Linked DNA regions of Planctellipticum variicoloris. The protein of the gene in region 2 interacts with the protein of the main gene of each other region in a pairwise test. Links are inferred from orthologs where the notes say so. Each region holds a gene or a part of one and is shown on either strand. Other genes may lie near its edges.

Region 1 (10,112 bases), 5.5 Mb from region 2 along the record:
CGAGCAGATGCAGGCCCGCCAGTCTGCCGGAATTCACGGGAACTCGAGCCTGCGGCGTTTTCGTTTGAGGAGCCCGTATGTCCGAATTGATTTTCGGAGAACTCGACGCGATCTGCGACGTCGGTTGCGGAATCCCACTGTTAATCGATGGCGTCAGCGTTTCCGCCTGAATCGTCACCGTGAAGGAGCTGCCATGTCCGGGGCGGCTTTCGGCCGTAAGATCTCCGCCAAGGGCTCGTGCAAGCTTTCGGGAGATGATCAGGCCGAGTCCGGTTCCGCCGTAGCGGCGGGTCGTCGACGCATCGGCCTGCGCGAAGGCCTGGAAGAGGCGCTGCAACTGCTCGGAAGTGATGCCGATGCCCGTGTCGCGGACCTGAATCTCGATCAGAGTGGCTGACGGGCCGAGATCGGGTCTGCGGGATTCCGAGACGAGAATGTCGACCCCCCCGGTTTCGGTGAATTTGATAGCGTTGCCGACAAGATTCATCAGAATCTGTCGGAGTCGGACCGGGTCGGTGACGACGATTTCCGAGAGCGAGTCGTCGAAGCGGGCCGACAGATGCAAGCCCCGCGAGGTGGCTCTGGACTCAAGCAGAGTTCGGATTTCCTCGACAATCTGCCGCAATCGAGCCGGTATGCGTTCGACCTGGAGCTGGCCGGCATCGATCTTCGAAAGATCGAGAACGTCGTTGATGACGGCGAGGAGATGCTGGCCGTTCCGATGGACGGTGTCGAGCGCCTGCGTGCGCTCTTCGGCCGGTGACTCGGCGTCGCGCAAGAGATCGACGAATCCGAGAATGGCCGTCAGAGGCGTTCGGATTTCGTGGCTCATGTTCGCGAGGAATTCGCTCTTTGCGCGCGCGGCCGATTCCGCGGCCTGTCGGGCTTCCGTCAGATCGCGAATGACCTGCTCCAGACGAACGACGTGGCACTGTTCGCGGAGGCGGCTGGATTCCAGGTCGGCTGAGTGCCGCCGCAGTTCGGCCTCGATCTCGGCCTTGATCTGAATTTCCCGCTGGAGGGTATCGTTGTTCTCTTCGAGAAGCCGGAGGCTGTGCTGGAGGGAACTGTTGGACGCGACGAGCTCTTCGCGGATTCGCTTGAGTTCGGCCCGTTCGGCGCGCAGCGCTTCAAGCTGATTGTACTCAGTGGTCAGGTTTTGAACGGTGATGAGGGCTTGCCGGGGCTCGGTCGAGACTCGCTGGATGCGTGTTTCCTGCACCATCGTCCGGTTCTGCGCGCCGACGCAGGCCGGGGCCGGGAAGAAATGGCGGTGAAGTGCTGCGGAGAGGACTGCGGGGGCTCCGGTTTCAAGGACGTTCTGAATGCGGGTGAGATAGCGCGGTTCCGCGAGATGGGGCAGGCGGTCGCTGAGCCGGCGGCCCCGGATCTCCCGTTCGGAGATTCCGGTCCATTCGACGAGAGCTCTGTTCCAGCCGACGACGGTCAGTGCTTCGTCGATGAGACAGAGCCCCACGGGGACATGGTCCAGCAAATCGCGGACCTGAAGGTTTTCCGTCGATGAACGCCCTGGAGAGGACGAGTCGGCTCTCGGGCTGGAGGCGAACAGGATTGGAGCCACGAGATACGCCTCGAAGAGCGGTTTCCGTCGATCACGCGATTGCAAGAGCTTCCGCTCGGAGTTCTCCGGCGCCGTCTACAGTAACTCTCCCACCGAGGCGAGCAGCTCCTCAACCGATCCCAGCGCAAAGGCGATGACGATTGAGCCGTGAATGGCGTGTTCCGCAACGCCGAACTCGATATCGGCGAGCAGCAGGTCGGAGGTGTCTCCGTCGTCGGTCAGGATTTCCTGGTCATCTGCGATATCGCGACCGGCGACGATCATGGGGATGGAATAGCTGAGTTCGGCGCGCATCTGGTTCGACAGCGAGCCCAGGACTGCATTCAGCACGATGTTGCCGACTTCGAGGAGCGTGCCGCTCATTTCGATGTCGAGATCGTCGGGGGGGGTATCGAGATTCGCGAGCAACTGGGCCAGCAGCAGGCTGCTTCGCTCATCAAACAGGAGTCCGGCTTTGCCGCTGACCGGACCGCGGAAGTATTGCACGATCAGCGTGGAAGATTCGTGGGCCACTGCGGTTTGCCACGTCTGATGGTCCTTCGTCGTGCAGTGCCGGACTTCCGGGGCTTGCAGTTCGATGCGGGCGCCGATCAATTCGCTCAGGGACGCCGCCGATCGTCCGACTCCGATGTTGACAATTTCTGAGAGTACGTCGAGCTGACTGGCGTCGAATCGTCCGCGCAGGGCAGTAATCAACGACATATCGGGAGCTCCTCGGCGGCGCGGAGTGCGCGGGACGCCAACTGGAGCAAGTCGGAGGGTTGAAACGGCTTGTTGATGAAATCGGTCGCTCCGAGCTCGATCGCTCGGGCGCGAGAAGTGGTCTGAATGTCGGCTGAGATTACGATCACGGGAACCTGGAGGCCCTCCTGCTGCAACGCGGTCAGCAGACCGAATCCGTCGATCTCGGGCATCAGGAGGTCTGTGATGAGCAGATCCGGGAGCTGCTGGCGAATGCACTCCAGCGCCCTTGCGCCATTGTCGGCTTCGACGAACTGGTGTCCGAGCGGAGCCAGCGCCGACGCAACTCTACCGCGGCTGAACTTCGAGTCGTCGACAATCAGAATCGTGGTCATGTCACCGGACTCCCGTATCCGCGTGATCCGGCTGCCGCAGCGGCAACGCTTGGGACCGCGAACGCTCTGCACAACATTATGCCGGAACGCTTCGGAGGCCGGGTGTCGGGAGAGGTCGATGCAACGAATCTGCGGGTCTGGGCAGAGTTTCCGCCGGATAGGTCGATTGTGCCGGAATCACCGGCTACATGGGCGCTCAGGCGGCCCGTCGTCGGACATCCGAAGCGGCGGGGGCGAACTGGTCCGCGCCTGGGGCGAATTCCGGAGTCCGGAGACTGGAATCGCGGTCGGCGGAAAGTTCCCCGCAGACGGAGGCGAACAGGCGGTGAAGGTCGTCGACGCGGGGGCCGCCGGAGTGGGGTTGCGTCATCCCTTCGGCGGCGAGCGTTGCGCGTGAGCCGTCTTCGCGGCGCAGCGAGAACTGGAATCCCCAGCGGGCCTCGCCGGGATCCGCTGACGAGTCGGTCGTCCAGTTCTGGTCTTCGCCGACAGGTCGCCCGGAGGCGTCCCGGCACTGAAACCGAAGGCAATCGCCTCCCATGCGTTCCACGCGATCGACCACTGCCTGCCAGAGATCCATATGAAGCTGCGGATCGGAGTTTCCGAGTCGGGCGACGAGCAATCGCGTCTGCAGGACGCCGGAGGTATCGAGCAGCAGAACGCCAATTTCCTGGAGATAGCGGAAGAACAGGATCGTCTCGTGATATCCGAAGACTCTGCCGACGACAAGAAGGGCCAGCGTGCCGAGGCAGATGGCCAGCCCGACGGTTTCACTTTCAAGCACGGCGCTCAGCGTGGCCGCGGTGGCCATGAGGAGGCTCAGTCCGGTAATGGCCAGGAGCGCTTGCGAACGGGTCAGGCCGCGATCCTGCAGTCGGTGGTGAATGTGCCCCCGGTCGCCGACGCCGATGCCGCGCCCGGTGAGTTTTCGACGGACGATGGCCATCGTGGTGTCGAAGAGCGGGATGCTCATGAGGACCAGCGGAATCGCGAGCGTAAACCCGGCCGCCGTTTTGGAAGAGGCTTCGATCGCGAGCGCGCCCGCCAGAAAGCCGGTGGTCAGGCTGCCGGCGTCGCCCATGAAGATTCGCGCGGGGGGCCAGTTGTGGACGAGGAATCCCGCCAGGCTTCCCGCGAGGATCAGCGCGGTGACGCCATGCTCGGCTTCGCCCGCGGCAAGAAACAGGCTCGCCACCGTCAGCATGACGATCGTGCCGATCGTTGCAGCCAGGCCGTCGAGGCCGTCGATCAGGTTCACGATATTCGAGCAGGTCGTCAGCCACAGGACGGTGAAGGGAATCGCAAACCAGCCGAGATCGATGCTGATCCCGAGAATAGTCAGCGCGGGGATCGTTCGTCCCAGCATCGCAAACGGCAGGCAGCAGAGGATCTGGCCGAGCAGTTTTGTGCGCGGTCTGAGCGGCCAGCGGTCATCCCAGGCGCCCAGTGCGCAGAAACAGACGCCGGACGAGAGGAGGCTGATCACCATTTGCCGGCTGTCGGGGGTTGCCAGCCAGGAGCTGGGGAGAAGCAGCGAAAGCCCGAGGACCAGCAGCATGCTGGAAAAGAAAGAGACTCCTCCCAGGACCGGCATCGCCTGATGGTGATTCTTGCGACCGCCGTCCGGGCGATCGAGGAAGCCCAACCTCGAAGCCAGCACGCGGGCCACTGCGGTGAAAGCGACGCTCAGCGCGAAGGCTGACAGCGGAAGGGCGTAGCGGACATCGAAATTCATCGGCAACAGCCCTTGATGCGGGCGATCAGGGAGGCCGTGCCTCCACCAGTCAGTCGCGTCACAGATGGGAGTCCTGCGGCGCGAAATACGCAGCGATCCGCCGCACGACAAGTCGCGGAAACTGTGGCAGCCGGCCTCGGGCTGCCGTTTTCGTCAATGGGTCAGCGATTGGAGGGGCGGAGTATAGTGGTCGATTCGCACTGGTCAATCTCAATACGGGCAGAGTCTGCCGATTCGCATCGAAGACCGGCTGATCTTTGGCGTTTCACGCCAGGCGGCGGGTGTGAAACCCTGCCGGGGGGCGCGACCGGACGATGGATACGGTCTGGCGGACCGTTTTGGAAGTCGCGTCGGCCGAAGCGGTCGTGCGGTGAAACACTCAACTGCGGCGAGGATTGGTCATGCTGACGAGGTTCGTGAAAAACTATCTGTTGCGCCACCAGCATCCGCTCAATCAGGTCCTGCATCTGGTCGGTGTTCCGTTGACGTTTCTGGCGACGGCAGTGCTGTTGTGGGAGGGGCACGTCATCTGGGGCTGCGGGACGTTCGTGGCGGGATACGCGCTGCAGTTCGCCGGTCATGCGGTCGAGGGGAACGACGCCGGGGAAGTGATCGTTCTCAAACGCGCGCTTGGATTTCCCTATGTCGACATTGTTCCACGGCCTGTTTCCGTCAAGGAGCGAAAGAATGAGGGCCGATACTGACTCTACCGGGTGTGCGGCTTGTGCGGGATGAGAGAGTCCTGCGGGATTTGTGGTTTCGAACGGCGTCATTGTATGGCGCTAGTCCCGAAGCAGATCGTCCCCCCGGTTGCAGCGTCGTCGACTCTTCGGCGACGTGATTAAGGGGGTTGGAATGCGATTCGAGCGATCGATCCGCTGGATCCACGCGCTGCTGGCCACCGCCGCCTTTGCCGGGTGTCGCGGGGTGGAGCACCTGAATTACCTGGGTGATGCGGACCTTCAGTACTATAAGACGAAGTCGCTGGAGATCGAGTATCCCAATGTCGACGATCCGACACCTCCCGAAGTGGCGTATTCTCAGGCGCCACGGACGGTGAAGGACGCCGAGGTCGAATCGTATTGGGATCTGTCGCTGCAGGACGCGGTCCTGATTGCGATTGCGAACAATAAGATGATCCGGTCGCGGGGCGAGTTTCTGAATGGCGGGGTCCTGCTTCGCAACCCGACGAATGCACCGTCGGTCTACGATCCGGCCTTGCGCGAAACGGGTTTCCTGTTCGGCAATCGAGGCGTGGAAGCCGCCCTCGCCGACTTCGACGCCCAGTTCACGACGTCGCTGCTGTTCGGCAGCGCGCAGAACGTGCAGAACAACGGCGGGTTTATCAATCCGGGGTTCGTGCTTGAGAACGACACCGCGGCGTTCGCTTCGGCGCTGCAGAAGACGTTCGCCAATGGCGGCACGGTCGCGCTGAACCACAACTGGAACTACCTCAACACCAATACTCCGGCTCCGCTGCTCTACCCGTCGTCCTACAACGGGTTTGCGCAATTCAGCTATACCCAGCCCCTGTGGGCGGGGGCGGGTGTGGACTACAACCGCATCGCCGGCCCCGTCCGATCAGGTCTGGGAGCGATTACCGGCGTGAGTCAGGGCGTATCGATTTCCCGGATCAACGTCGACATCTCGCTCGCGGACTTCGAGCTGGCCGTGATTCAGATGGTCAAGGACGTCGAGGATCTGTACTGGGAGCTGTATCTGACCTATCGGCAATACGACGCCGAAGTCGCCAATCGCGACAGCGTGCTGCAGGTCTGGACGACGATTAACGCCAAGCGAGTGGCGCAGTCGGCGGGCGGCGGGAGCGCTTCGGAGTCGCTGGCGCGAGCGAACTACCTGGAGACGCGAGCGCGGGTCGAGAACGCTCTGGCCACCATCTACAGCACCGAGAATCAGTTTCGGCGGCTGCTGGCGCTGCCGGTCAACGATGGCCGGCTGATTCGCCCGAGCGATTCACCGCTGCAGGCGGAGTACGTGGTCAATTGGGACTCCGCACTGCTGGAGTCGCTGATGCGGCGGCCGGAGCTGCGCCGTCAGAAGTGGCAGATCAAGAGTCTCGAACTGCAGCGTCTGGCGGCGGAGAGCGTCGTCAATCCGCAGCTCAACTTCGTGTCGTCTTATCAGTTGAACGGGTTCGGCAACGACCTGTGGTCGTATGATACTTCGGGCTACAACAGCGCCTACGGCTCGCTGACGCGGGGTGAGCAGTCGAGCTGGACGCTCGGGTTTCAGTTCGCCATGCCGATCGGTTTCCGACAGGCACGTTCGCAGTTGCGGAATATCGAACTTCAGTTGATCAAGGCGAAATCGGCGTTGACGTCCCAGGAGCAGGATATCAGCCACGAACTGGCAGATGCCGTGCAGCGGATTGACGCTGCCTATATGGTCGCGAAAACCAACTTCGACCGCGTGATCGCCGCGGACCGGCAGTTGCGAGACATCAAGCTGGCCTACGATATCGGCGGCGCCAATCTGGCGGATATCGGCCGAGTGAATATCGACCTGCTGACTCGAACTCAGTCCAACCGGACGGCCGCTGAAGTGGCGTTTGTGACCAGCGTGGTCCGCTACAACCAGGCCATCGCCGAACTGCATCTGCGGCAAGGCACGACTCTGGAAAACAGCGGGATTTCGCTCGAAGAAGGTCCTTGGTCGGAAGGGGCTCAGGACGACGCGCTTCGTCGGGCGTGGGCTCGCAGCTTTGCCCGGCCGAACGAGTGGCTGGAGTCGCAGCCGGCCGATTTTGCCTCACCAGTGCCGTTCCCCAAGACCGATCTGTCGCCGTCGTCCGCAAACGCCGGAAGTCAAACTCCGACGCCCGCGGTTCCTCCCGGTCCGGCAGAGGCGGCTTATCCTCCTCCCGTTCCGGCGCCGGCCGCCCCGGGGGTCGATACGATTCCCGAGTAGTCGCGGGCGACGGTTTCACGGCGGCAAATCTGGAACGGCCGGGATCTCTGCAAAGGGATGCCGGCCGTTCAGTTTTGTTCGACTCGTTGGAGGCTGCGAATCGTTCGCATTCCGCCTGGAATTTCGTCACGATTTGCGAGCGAAGATCAGCGTCGAGTGACGCCTGCGGAGAGCCGGAAAATGAGCAAGTCGGCGCAACACGAAATCGTAAAACTGCGGGACGCGATCCGTCGGCACGACCGGTTGTACTACGTCGAGTCGCGGCCGGAGATCAGCGACCTCGAGTACGATCGGCTCTACAAGCGGCTCGAAGCCCTGGAGGCCGAGCACCCTGAGTTTGCGGACGAGGCGAGTCCGACGCGCCGGGTAGGCGGAGAGCCGATTGAAGGCTTTGTCACGGTCGAGCACCGCGTGCCGATGCTCTCGATCGATAATGTTTACAACGAGGAGGAACTGGCGGAGTTCGGCGCGCGGGTCGTGAAACAGATCGGCCCTGACCCGGTCGAATGGCTGGCGGAATATAAAGTCGATGGCGTGGCGCTGTCGCTGATCTACGAAGGGGGGCGTCTGCTGCGGGCGGTCACGCGCGGAGACGGCCGGCGCGGGGACGATGTGACGCACAATGCGCGCACAATGGGGGGCGTACCGCTGCTGCTCGAATCGCCGTTTCCGCGCGTGCTGGAAGTTCGCGGCGAGGCGTTCATCAGTAACAGCGACTTCGCCCATCTGCGCGCCGAGCACGAACGGCGGGGCGAAGAGCCGTTGAAAAACTCTCGCAATGCCACGGCGGGCGCCATCAAGCTGCTGGATCCCCGGGAGTGTTCCGCCCGAAAATTGCGATTCTATGCCCACAGCGTCGGTTTGCTGGAAGGGGCGGAGTTCGCTACGCACTGGCAGTTCCTGGAGGCCATCGGCAGGATGGGCCTGCCGATGGTGCCGGGAACCGCGGTCCGCCCGAGTTTCGCCACGGCGTGCGAGTACACCCAGGAGCTGATGCAGAATCTCCATGCGCTGGACTTCGAGGTGGACGGGATCGTCCTCAAAGTCAACGATTTTGCGTTGCGGGAACAGATGGGAACCACCAGCAAGAGTCCCCGCTGGGTCGTGGCGTTCAAGTGGGAGAAATACGAAGCGATCACTCGAGTCGAAGAGATCTCGGTCCAGGTCGGCAAGACCGGGACGCTGACACCCGTAGCGCACCTGGCGCCCGTGGAAATCGCCGGGACGACGGTTTCCCGTGCCAGTCTGCACAACCGCGATGAGATCGAGCGATTGGGAGTGCAGATCGGGGACTGGGTCGTCGTCGAAAAGGCCGGGAAGATTATTCCGCACGTGGTTCGCGTGGAGGAGCACCGCCGTGACGGAACTCAACGCGCGTTTGAGTTCCCGATCCGATGTCCCGAATGTCAGACGGAGGTCGTGCAGGATGAAGGAGGGGTCTATATCCGCTGCCCGAATCCCGCCTGCCCGGCCCAGGTCCGCGAGAGCCTCAGATATTTTGCGTCGCGTGCGGCAATGGATATTGAAGGGCTGGGGACGGAATTGATTGCCAAACTGACGCAGCCACCCGCGCTGGTGAAGTCGTTCGGCGATCTGTACCGACTTGGGGAACATCGGGACGAAGTGGCTCGCCGGCTCTATAAAGCGGGGAGCAAGAAAGCGACCGGCGCCGAAGAGCAGAAGTTGATCGACGGACTGCTGGCCGGCCTGGAGGCTTCCAGGGGCCGGCCCCTGTGGCGCCTGTTGACAGCGCTCAACATTCGCCACATCGGGACTCGTACGGCGCAGATCCTCGCCGAATACTTCGGAACGCTCGATGCCCTGGCGGAGGCGACGGAAGAGCAGCTCGCGGCTGTCAACGAGGTCGGGCCGGTTATTGCGAAATCGCTCTTCGACTGGCTCCACAGCGAAGTCGGCCGAACCGTCGTCGAGGACCTGCGGGGGCTGGGGCTGAATCTGGGCTCGGCGACAGAAGCCCGGGCAAAGGCGGCCCAGCGGGCCGCAGGGAAACTGGCGGGCAAGTCAGTCGTTGTGACCGGAAAATTGACGCGATTCAAACGGGAAGAAATCGAGCAACTCATCCACGACCACGGTGGAAAACCTGCGGGGAGCGTCTCGAAGAAAACGACCTTCGTCGTCGCCGGCGACGACGCCGGGAGCAAGCTGACTAAGGCACAGGAACTTGGCGTTCAGGTTCTGACGGAGGATCAGTTTGTAGAATTACTGAAAGTGGATTGAGTCCGGCGTTCGCCAGCAGAAGCCTCATCGCGATGCGCCAGTCTTGCCGCGGCGCTGTCGGAACGCAAATCAAGGACAGGGAAGGGCCTTCCCGTTCCAGTTTGCATGACGGGGTCGTCGAAGGCCCCGACCCGGCCACCCGCCAGCGAATCAACGGCTGCCTGTTTGTGGTCATGGAGAGCACCATTTTCCGGCAACAAAACCACGAGTCGGTTGAACGGCGGCCCGGTCATCGGGAAGATGGCGTCAGCAATCCTCCGCAGCAGCACTCCGCAAATGATCGGGATCGTCGATATGTCCGTGCAGCCAGTCCTCATCAATGGTCAATGGGCGGCCTCTGTCGGCACTGAGACGTTTCAGGCGCTCAATCCGAAAACTCGGGAGATGCTGCCGGAACGGTATCCCGTCAGCCCCTGGGCGGAAATCGAGCAGGCGATCGTCGCGGCGGATGCGGCGGCCAAAGCGGCCCGGTCGCTCAGCGGTGAGCATTTCGCCCGGTTCCTGGAAATCTTCGCGGACAGGATTGAGTCGCGGAAATCGGATTTCGTCGCGA
Region 2 (10,854 bases):
GGCATGTTACGACGCGCGGCCGGGCACAGCCGGCCCTGCGTTCTCAGATGTTCTGGTTCGACGTCAGCGGGAGGCCGATCTGATGGGACGCGGATTTGTCGAGTACACGCACGCCGTCTCGGGCCGGAAAGATTCGGTTCTCTTTTCAGCCTACTTCTACTATCAGCTCTCTGACGGTGCGAAACTAAGTGTTTTTGAGACTCCCGCCTGGTGTTACAAATGCAAGTCCTTCATCACTGCCGAGGAGATTCCTACCCTGGAATCACTCGCAGCAGAGATTGAAAAGCTGCAGGCCGGCGATCCCGAGCTCGCGAAGTTCTGGTCGTACGTGCTCGATGGCGCCCCGATTGAAAAACGCATTGAGCAGCTTCGCATCCGGTGCGGTTGGCGGCAGAGCCGCCGCAGTCCACCTCGATGTTTGGAGTGTGGCGAAACGGACATTGTCGCAACTCCATCGGCTGGCGATTCGGAATTCAAACATCCCGAGACCGGTGAGACACTGCTGGTATCGGGTTACGGATGGACAGACCTTCTGCCCTTCATCGTCGAATTCACTCCCGAAGGAGAGCGCATTGGCGAGCAAACGTTCGATGACTGGGAATTCGACATCATCAGATAAGCGGACGCAGAAATAGGGCCGGCTGTGCCGGCCGGACGTGAACCAACAAACAAACTGTCTTATGAGGGGTGGCACGTCCCTGAGTCTTCGATGGGGGTGGTTGTTGGCGAAAGACACGCCCATCGCAAAGCCTCTGAGACATGCCAGCCTGTGAGTGACGCGGCCCTCAAATGTTGAAGAGAGGCCGGCACAGCCGACACTACGAATCCGTCACCCGCTCGCTCCCCACTGGATTTCTTCCCGCCAGTCAGCCAAGCTCGTTTCACTCTGTGAAACCATCTCCCCTGCTGCCGGAGTTTCTCCTATGACGCGCCTCTGGACCTCCTTCGCCCTGCTCGCCGCGCTGATTGGCACGGCGTCCGCCTTCGCCCAGGACACCTACCCCGAGCATCCCGACTCCAAACGCCAGGAAGGCGTCCCCCAAGGGAAGATCGAGGGCCCGTTCCCGTGGAAGAGCACGATCTTCCCCGGCACCGTCCGCGATTACTGGGTCTATGTCCCCGCCCAGTACGACGGCTCCAAGCCCGCCTGCGTGATGGTCGTCCAGGACGGCCTCGGCCTCGCCAACGGCTGGAAGGTGCCGATCGTCCTCGACAACTTGATCCACAAGAAAGAGGTCCCGGTCACGATCGGCATCTTCGTCAGCCCCGGCGTCGTCCCCGCGCCGCACGATAAGGCCCAGCCGCGGTTTAATCGCAGCTTCGAATACGACGGCCTCGGCGACCGCTACGCCCGCTTCCTCATCGAAGAGGTCCTCCCCGAAGTCGGCAAGACCTACAAACTGAGCCAGGATCCCAACGACCGGGCCATCGCCGGCTCCAGCTCCGGAGGCATCGCCGCCTTCACCGCGGCCTGGGAATGCCCGGACGCCTTCCGGCGGGTCTTCACCGGCGTCGGGACCTACGTCGGCCTCCGCGGCGGCAACGAGTATCCGGTCCTCATCCGCAAGTCCGAGCCGAAGCCGATCCGGGTCTTCCTGCAGGACGGCTCGAACGACAACAACATCTTTGCCGGAAGCTGGTGGGTCGCCAACCAGGACATGCTGGCCGCTCTCGAATGGGCCGGCTACGACGTCAACCACGCCTGGGGCGAGGGTGGCCACAACGGTAAACACGCGACGGCGATCCTGCCGGACGCCCTCCGCTGGCTGTGGCGCGACTATCCGCAGCCGGTCGAGGCCGCCCCGTCCAACAAGCGGATCGAGGTCCTCATTCCCGGCGAAAACTGGCAGCTCGTCAGCGAAGGGCACGGATTCACGGAAGGCCCGGCCGTCGCGCCGAACGGCGACGTCTATTTTACGGACATCCCCAAAAACCGGATTCACAAGATCGATCCGGCCGGCAAGGTCACGGTCTTCGCCGAGGAGACCAACGGCGCGAACGGCCTGATGTTCGGCCCCGACGGCCAGCTCTACGCCTGCCAGAACAACGCCCAGCGGATCGTGCGCTACAACACCGAAGGCCAGCACGAAGTCGTCGTGACCGACGCCCCGAGCAACGACCTCGTGCTCCTCAAGACTGGCGGCGGATACTTCACCGATCCCGGCAACAAGAAGGTCTGGCACTTCACGCTCGACGGCACGAAGCAGCTCGTCGCCGAAGGGATCGAGTTTCCCAACGGCGTGATTCCCTCCGCCGACCAGACGCTGCTGTTCGTCAACGACACGCGCGGACGCTGGATCACTTCGTGGTCGATCCAGCCCGACGGCATGCTCGCCAACCGCCAGGAATACGGCTGGCTGCATCGTCCCGATCACACGGGGCAAACCGGGGCCGACGGCATGACCGTCGACACGGAGGGCCGGCTCTACGTGACGACGAATATGGGTGTGCAGGTCCTCGACCAGCTCGGCCGGGTGCACTTCATGCTCGACAAGCCCGACCCCGCCTGGCTCTCGAACGCCGTCTTCGCCGGGCCGGAGAAGAACGTTTTGTACGTGACGTGCGGCGGGAAAGTCTTCAAACGGAAGCTGAACGCCACGGGCGTCATCCCGTGGCAGGATCCGGTGACGCCGCCGAAACCGCGCCTGTAGGGCAGGCTCGCGTTTGCCGGAATGCGTCCGAGCTGCCGACGGCTGTCACGCCGTCGGCAGCTCGGACGGTGCGCCGCACACGCGATACGGCAATTTCGCGGAAGGACGGCGTTTTCCCCGTGACTCGTTCTCTGCATCTGAAGATGCTATGATTCTCCCCGCTGCCGCAAACCGGCGGCGCCTGCTCTTTCCCAACCCTCGACGAGCTGTCCTGCCGATCGGCTGTGCCCGATGCGGTCCGTCTCGCGCCCCGCCTGCTGGAAAACCTGCCTCTCATGGATCGTATCGAACTTATCGCCACCGCCGCCTTCGGACTGGAAGCTGTCGTCTCGCGCGAACTGGCCCAACTGGGCTACAACGAGCAGACCGTCGAGGATGGCCGGGTCGCCTTCATGGGCGATGCCCTGGCCATCTGCCGCACGAATTTGTGGCTCCGCTCCGCCGAACGGATTCTCGTCAAAGTCGGCGCGTTCCCGGCCCGCGACTTCGGCGAGCTGTTCGACAACTCCGTCGCCCTGCCGTGGGACCGCTATCTCCCCGTCGACGCTAAGTTTCCCGTCAGCGGCAAGAGCGTCCGGTCGATGATCACGGCGGTTCCCAGCGTGCAGGGGGTCACCAAGAAATCGATCGCGGAAAGCCTCAAGCGGACCCACCAGCGGTACTGGTTCCAGGAGAACGGCCCCGAGTTTCCCATTGAGGTCTCGCTGCTTCGCGACACCGCCACGATGTCGATCGACACCACCGGCGACGGCCTCCACAAGCGGGGCTACCGCGAATTCGCCGGTCCCGCGCCTCTCAAGGAAACACTCGCCGCGGCCCTGGTGCAGCTTAGCTACTGGCACCCCGAACGGACGCTGTGGGATCCGTTCTGCGGCTCCGGCACCATTCCCATCGAGGCGGCCCTGATCGGTCGCAACCGCGCCCCCGGGATCGCCCGCAACTTCCTGTCGGAAACCTGGCCGTGGATTCCGCGCGAGGTCTGGAAGCAGGCCCGCGACGAAGCCCGTGACCTGGAGAAGCCCGGCCTGCAGGCGCAGATTCAGGCGACCGACATCAACGGCAAAGCCATCACGATGGCCAAAAAGGCCGCCCGCGACGCCGGGGTTCCCGGAGACATCAATTTCCGCGAAATGGACGTCCTCGAATTGAAGACCAGCCGCGAGTATGGCGTCATTATCTGCAATCCGCCCTATGGCGAGCGGATGGGGGATCACGAATCGGCCGAGGCGATTTACGATGATATGCACGACGCCTTTGAGCCGCTGAAGACCTGGTCGATCTATGTGCTGACGTCGCATCCCGGCTTCGAGCGCTGTTTCCGTCGCCGGGACGACCGCCGGCGGAAGCTCTACAACGGCCGGATCGAATGCACCTATCACCAGTTTCACGGCCCGCGTCCGCCGGGGGGCTTTGTGTTCGAAGACGATGAGCGGCCGATCGTGGGCCAACCCCCGGCAGTGCAGTGCGAACCCGATACGGAGCCGCCGGCTCTTTCTTAGGGTGGATTTCGCAGTCGGGTGGCCGGGGCTGGACCGCAGGGAAGCCCCGGTCATATGTTGAGCCGACCCGGACCGGGGCATCGCGAAGACGCTCCTGCCCCGGCCACCCGATTCCGATTGAACGACCGGACCCGTTTCTCAAACTGCCGACCGTCCCGTAAACTGCGGGCTGCCTGTTCGCGGTTTCCTGATCCTCCAGATTCATCGATACCCATCATGCCCCGATACGACGCCAAGCGGATTGAAGCCAAGTGGCAGGCTCACTGGGACGAGCAGCAGACGTTCCGCACGCCCGAGCAGTCTCCTGCCAGTTCCACCGGCAAGCTGTACGTGCTGGACATGTTCCCGTACCCGTCGAGCAACGGGCTGCACGTCGGGCACCCGGAAGGCTACACGGCGACCGACATCGTCTGCCGCTACAGCCGGATGCGCGGTAAGCACGTGCTGCACCCGATGGGCTGGGATGCGTTCGGTCTGCCGGCCGAAGAGCACGCCATCAAGACCGGCACGCATCCGCGGGCGACGACCGAAGCGAACATCACCAACTTCCGCCGGCAGCTCAAGATGCTCGGTTTCAGCTACGACTGGAACCGCGAGATCGCCACGACCGACGTCGATTACTATCGCTGGACGCAGTGGATCTTCCTGCAGCTCTTTGATACCTGGTATGACGCGGACTGCATCTGGACCGGGCCGGACGGGGTACAGCGGACCGGCCGCGGCCGGCCGATCAGCGAACTGCCGATCCCCGCGGAAGTCAGCGCCCAGGGGGACGAAGCCGTCCGGCGGTATCAGGACAGCCAGCGGCTGGCCTATCAGCACGAAGCTCCGGTCAACTGGTGCCCGGCTCTCGGCACCGTGCTGGCCAATGAAGAAGTGATCGACGGCAAGAGCGAGCGAGGCAGCCACCCTGTCGAACGCCTGCCGCTGCGGCAGTGGATGCTCCGCATCACCGCCTACGCCGACCGGCTGGGGAGCGAGCTGGAAGATCTGAACTGGCCCGAATCGATCAAGTCGCTCCAGCGGAACTGGATCGGCCGGAGCGAAGGGGCGGAAGTGGACTTCGCGATCGCGGACGATCGCGAAGGAGTCGAGAGTCGAGAGTTGAGAGTTGAGAGCCAGACAGAGAAGTCCTCGTCTGCGAAGCCCGAAGCCCGAAGCCCGAAGCCCGCCATCCGCGTTTACACCACTCGGCCGGACACGCTGTTCGGCGTGACCTACATGGTGCTGTCGCCCGAGCATCCGCTCGTCGAGCAGATCACGACGCCGGCGCATCGGGCGGCGGTGGAGGCTTACCGCAAGCAGGCGTCGCTGAAGAGCGATCTCGACCGGACCGACCTGGCCAAGGACAAGTCGGGCGAATTCACCGGTGCATACGCCATCAACCCGGTCAACGGGGACAAGGTTCCGGTCTGGATCGCTGACTATGTGCTGAGCAGCTACGGCACCGGCGCCATCATGGCGGTCCCGGCTCACGACGACCGGGATTTCGAGTTTGCCAAGAAGTTCGGCCTGCCGATCCGGGCGGTGGTCGGGCCCAGTGACACCTGGCTCCGCGACCAGACCGACAAGTTCGTGAACTGGATGGGGGATGTCGGTCATGTCGTCGAGTCGGGAGCGAAGCAGATCCGCCAATGGATCGGGAAGCTGCCTCTCTCGCCGGTCCTCAAGAAGGGACTCGAATTTGCCGACCAGGCGGTTGGGAAGGCCCCCTCAGTCGACAATCTCGTCGAGGCGGTCCGGCACATCTATCTGCACGACGCCAATCAGTTTGCCGCGGCCTTTACCGACATCGGCGTGGCGGTCAATTCCGGCAAGTACGACGGTCTGCCGACGGCGGAGTTCAAGGCCCGCATCACTGCGGACCTCGAAGCGTCGGGTCAGGGGAAGAAAGCGGTCAACTATCGACTGCGCGACTGGCTGTTCAGCCGGCAGCGGTACTGGGGGGAGCCGTTCCCGCTGTGGCACGAGCTCGATGCGAACGGCCAGCCGACCGGGCTGATGCGGACCGACGCGGAAGCCGACCTGCCGGTCGTGCTTCCCGAGATGGCCGACTTCAAGCCGACCGGCACTCCGGAACCCCTCCTTTCGAAGGCACCGGAAGAGTGGCTCTACACGACCGCTCCGGACGGCGTGCGCCTGAAGCGCGAGACCAACAGCATGCCGCAATGGGCGGGGAGCTGCTGGTACTACCTCCGCTTCTGCGATCCCAAGAACGACGCGCAGTTCATCGATCCGGAGCTGGCGAAGTACTGGCTGCCGGTGGATCTCTACATCGGCGGAGCCGAGCACGCCGTGCTGCACCTGCTCTACTCGCGGTTCTGGCACAAGGTGCTATTTGACCGAGGATACCTGGAGGTGCCGGAGCCGTTCGGTCGGCTGGTGAATCAGGGGATGATTCTGGGAGACCTTGAGTTCACGGCGTTCAAGCAAGTCGAGAGTCGAGAGTCGAGAGTCGAGAGCCAGTCAGAAGAAGTGGCGGTCTGGCTGTCGGCCTCCGAAGTCACCGATGGCGTGCATGGGCCAACCAAAGCGTCCGTTGTCGCGGTGAAAGTCTCGGCCGACCAAGTGGAGAAGAAGGGGGACAGCTTTGTGCTGAAGGACCACTCTTCGATCACGGTTGACGCCCGTGCGTTCAAGATGTCTAAGGCCCGCGGCAACGTGATCAATCCCGACGATGTCGTCGCGCAGTACGGGGCGGATGCGCTCCGGCTGTACGAGATGTTCATGGGGCCGCTCGAAGCGACCAAGCCCTGGAGCATGGCGGGGGTCGAAGGGATCTTCCGGTTCCTCGGTCGCGTCTGGCGGCTGGTGGTGGATGATCGGGCGGATGAGGTGCAGCTCAACGAGACGGTCCGCGATGTTCCGCCGACGCCCGAGCAGCTCCGCGTGCTGCACCGGACGATCAAGGCGGTGACCGAGGACATCGAAAAGCTCTCGTTCAATACCGCGATCAGCCGGATGATGGAATTCGTCAACGAGTTCACCAGTCAGGACGTCCGGCCGCAGGCGATCCTCGAACCGTTCCTGCTGCTGCTGAGCCCGTTCGCGCCGCACCTGGCGGAAGAGCTGTGGCAGCTCCTGGGCCACGAGCAGACGCTGGCGTATGAACCGTGGCCGAGCTTCGATCCGGCCCTGCTCGAAGAGTCGACGGTCGAGGTGCCGGTGCAGGTCAACGGCAAGGTCCGGGGCAAGATCACCGTCGCCAAGACCGCCGATCAGGCGGCGGTCCAGGCGGCGGCAGAGGCCGACCCGGCGGTGGCGGGGAACCTGGCGGGCAAGACGATCGTCAAGGTGATCTACATCGCCGGCCGGACGCTGAATTTTGTGGTGAAGTAGGGGAATGGTCGATCGTTGATGGTTGATCGTTGATAGTCAGAAGAAGACGCTTGTCGCCTTCTCCGGCTATCAACGATAGACGATCAACCATAGACCATCGACGCCTCCCTACCCCAGCACGTCCCGCCACGTTCCGTGGCGGTGCAGTTCCCCCAGCGCGCGGACCAGTTCCGACCGGTCCGCCAGCGAGATGAACGAGAGCGTCCGCCAGGGCTGGCGTTCGATCCGCAACGTCTCCTTGCGAACGGTCAGTTTCTGAATGCTGGTCAGCTCGACGAAGAGGGCGCCGGGCAGATCGAGCAGCCAGTCGGCCGGTTCCGAGCCGTGCGGCGGCGCTCCCTCGACGGGCGGAACGGAGCCGTTCCTGTGCAGCCAGTGTCGGAGCTGCTGCAGCAGATGGTGACTCCAGAGCCCCAGCGGCGTCCGCGGTGCGGGCTGCGCCATCCAGCCGCCGCGGGGATGTTCCTGCAGGGCCGGCAGGAACAGCAGGCCGGTGGTTGTCGCCAGCAGCCGGCCGCTCGACGGCAGCGATGTCCGGAAGACGTCGACCGCTCCGAGCGAATGCACGACCGTGCCGAGCCGGGTTGTCAGTTGTTCGCGGGAGGGATCGGGCTCGGAGACCTCCAGCACGCTCGCGCAGGTCGTGCACATGTCCAGAATCGGCTCGCACCATGCGAGGCAGACCCGGCACAACAGCAGCGGCTCACTCATTGAGGAATCCAGGGTAGGGAGGACGTCACTGTAATCGGTCGCTCGCCGGGTGGCACGCCCAGAGTCTTCGATGGGCGTGGTCTTTCGAAAACCGAGGGACACGCCCTTCGCAAAGCCTCAGGGACGTGCCACCCGGAAGCCTTTCACTCGCCACTGACCACTCGCCACTCATCACCTCCTCTCCCCCCTTTCGTCTCCCCCCTCCCGCCCGGTATCATCGGCCGCACACTTTCTCCACGGAATCACTGCCTCGGAGTCGACTTCCATGAGTGTCTGGCGCACCGGTCTGGGTCTCCACATGGTCTTCTGTTCGAGCCTCCTCCTGGCGGCCGATGCGAAACCCGTTTTTGACAGCAAAGTGGTCTCGCCGGCGACGCCGGGCCAGGCGGTCAAGGTCGAGGCCGATATCGCCGGCGCGAAGGAGCTCTATCTCGTCGTTCGCGATGGCGGCGACAGCTTCGGCTGCGACTGGGCCGACTGGGCCGATGCGAAGCTGATCGGCCCTGAGGGGGAAAAGAAACTGACCGATCTGGTCTGGAAGTCGGCCACGACCGGGCACAGCCAGGTGCGGATCAACGCCAATGCCGAAGGCCGGCCGATGCGGATCGACGGTCGCGAGATCGCGAACGGCATCGGCACCCACGCCAATTCGGTGATCGCCTACGACTTGCCCGCAGGCTACACGAAATTTGTCGCGACGGCTGGTCTCGACGAAGGAGGCGTCCGTCAGGGTTGCGGCAGCACGGTGCAGTTTCTGGTCTATACGCAGCAGCCGCCCGCGTCGATTTCCCAGCCGACCGCGGCTCCCGGGCAGGGGAGCCACGAGCTGAAGGACGCCGTGGCGCAGCTCGACGTGGCGCCGGGCCTGGAAGCCAAGCTCTTTGCGGGTGAGCCGGTGCTCTTCAGCCCGTCGAACATCGACGTCGATCACCTCGGCCGGATCTGGGTCGTGGAAGTCGTCAATTACCGGCACTTCGCCAACCCGAACAATCCGGAACGGAAGGAGGGGGACCGCATCCTCGTCCTGGAAGACACCGACGGCGACGCCGTCTGCGACAAGACCACGGTCTTCTACCAAGGCCGGGACATGGACGGCGGGCACGGCGTCTGCGTCCTCGGCGAGCGGGTGATCGTCTCGGCGGGGGACAGCGTCTTCTCGCTCTACGACCGCGACGGCGACCTGAAGGCCGACGAGGGCTCCAAGGAGATTCTCTTCACCGGCATCAGCGGCGCGCAACACGATCACGGCATTCACGCCTTCGTGTTCGGCCCCGATGGAAAACTCTATTTCAACTTCGGCAACGCGGGAAAGCAGCTCAAGGACAAGGCCGGCAACCCGGTGGTCGACAAGGCGGGGAACTCCGTCAACGACAGCCGCAAGCCGTATCAGGAGGGGATGGTCTTCCGCTGCAATCTCGATGGCAGCGAAGTGGAGACCCTCGGCTGGAACTTCCGGAACAACTGGGAAGTCTGCGTCGATTCTTTCGGCACGATGTGGCAGTCGGACAACGACGACGACGGCAATCGCGGCGTGCGGATCAACTACGTGATGGAGTTCGGCAACTACGGCTACAAGGACGAGATGACCGGGGCCGGCTGGCAGTCGCCGCGGACGAATCTGGAGAGCGAAATTCCCCTCCGCCACTGGCACCTCAACGATCCGGGGGTGGTCCCGAATCTGCTGCAGACCGGGGCCGGCTCGCCGACCGGGATCTGCATCTACGAGGGAGACCTGCTGCCCGAAATTTTCCGCAATCAGCTCATCCACTGCGACGCCGGTCCGAACGTGGTGCGGGCCTATGTGACGAAGCCCGACGGAGCCGGTTACCAGGCGGAGATCGTCAACATTCTGGAAGGGGCCCGTGACAAGTGGTTCCGCCCGAGCGACGTCTGCGTGGCTCCGGACGGCTCGCTGATCATCGCCGACTGGTACGACCCGGGCGTGGGAGGCCATCGCCAGGGAGACGTCGAACGCGGCCGGATCTTCCGCGTCGCTCCTCCGGGGGTGAAGTACACGGTCCCGAAAACAGATTTCAGCACGGTCGAGGGAGCAATCGCGGCCCTGAAGAGTCCGAACCTGGCGACGCGGTATCTGGCGTGGCAGGCGCTGCACGAGTTCGGCGTGCAGGCCGAGCCGGCGCTGATCAGGGTCTTTCAGGAGGATCCGAATCCGCGAGTGAAGGCACGAGCCTACTGGTTGCTGACGAAGCTGCCCGGCCTGTTGTCGGATCAGGCGATGGGAGCGGCCAGCAAGGTATTCTGGGGAGCGCTCAAGCCGGATGGATCATCACCCGAAGAGTTCCGCGTGCTCGCGATGCGCGCGCTGCGCCAGTTGGGTATTCCGGGGACTGTCCAGCCGACGGTGCTCGAGCACTCCCCGGCCTTGCGGCGCGAAGCGGCCATTTCGTTGCGGGGAAAGACGGGTGCGTCCGCCAACGGCATCTGGACCAACCTCGCCGTGCTCTATGATGGTCACGACCGCTGGCAACTGGAATCGCTCGGCGTCGGCGCCGAAGGTCAATGGGACGCGCGCCTTGACGCCTATCTGAAACGGGTTCCCAATACCCTCACCACCAAAGCCGGTCGCGACATCGTCTGGCGCTCCCGCGCAACGCAAACGCCCGACCTGCTCGCGAAGATCATCACTGACCCCA

Evidence for each region.
Region 1: the proteins of SH412_RS24840 (region 2) and ligA interact in binary tests that used the Escherichia coli proteins (3 or more experiments, as listed by UniProt). The link is inferred for Planctellipticum variicoloris from one-to-one orthologs.

The regions. Positions count from the first base shown.
Region 1 is NZ_CP130886.1:804,224-814,335, forward strand. The notes cover bases 7,146-10,030. They hold ligA (NAD-dependent DNA ligase LigA), read left to right. Parts: upstream 7,146-7,501; coding sequence 7,502-9,559; downstream 9,560-10,030. Other genes in these bases: SH412_RS03155 (TolC family protein), read left to right, coding at 7,146-7,321; SH412_RS03165 (aldehyde dehydrogenase (NADP(+))), read left to right, coding at 9,854-10,030. In the rest of the region: SH412_RS03130 (ATP-binding protein), read right to left, coding at 1-1,582; SH412_RS03135 (hypothetical protein), read right to left, coding at 1,658-2,284; SH412_RS03140 (response regulator), read right to left, coding at 2,275-2,658; SH412_RS03145 (MraY family glycosyltransferase), read right to left, coding at 2,855-4,393; SH412_RS03150 (DUF962 domain-containing protein), read left to right, coding at 4,795-5,097; more of SH412_RS03155, read left to right, coding at 5,249-7,145; more of SH412_RS03165, read left to right, coding at 10,031-10,112. UniProt on the Escherichia coli protein: DNA ligase that catalyzes the formation of phosphodiester linkages between 5'-phosphoryl and 3'-hydroxyl groups in double-stranded DNA using NAD as a coenzyme and as the energy source for the reaction.
Region 2 is NZ_CP130886.1:6,348,789-6,359,642, reverse strand. The notes cover bases 4,063-7,689. They hold SH412_RS24840 (leucine--tRNA ligase), read left to right. Parts: upstream 4,063-4,366; coding sequence 4,367-7,489; downstream 7,490-7,689. Other genes in these bases: SH412_RS24835 (hypothetical protein), read right to left, coding at 7,598-7,689; SH412_RS24845 (THUMP domain-containing class I SAM-dependent RNA methyltransferase), read left to right, coding at 4,063-4,150. In the rest of the region: SH412_RS24855 (hypothetical protein), read left to right, coding at 83-619; SH412_RS24850 (SMP-30/gluconolactonase/LRE family protein), read left to right, coding at 924-2,651; more of SH412_RS24845, read left to right, coding at 2,927-4,062; more of SH412_RS24835, read right to left, coding at 7,690-8,200; SH412_RS24830 (PVC-type heme-binding CxxCH protein), read left to right, coding at 8,466-10,854.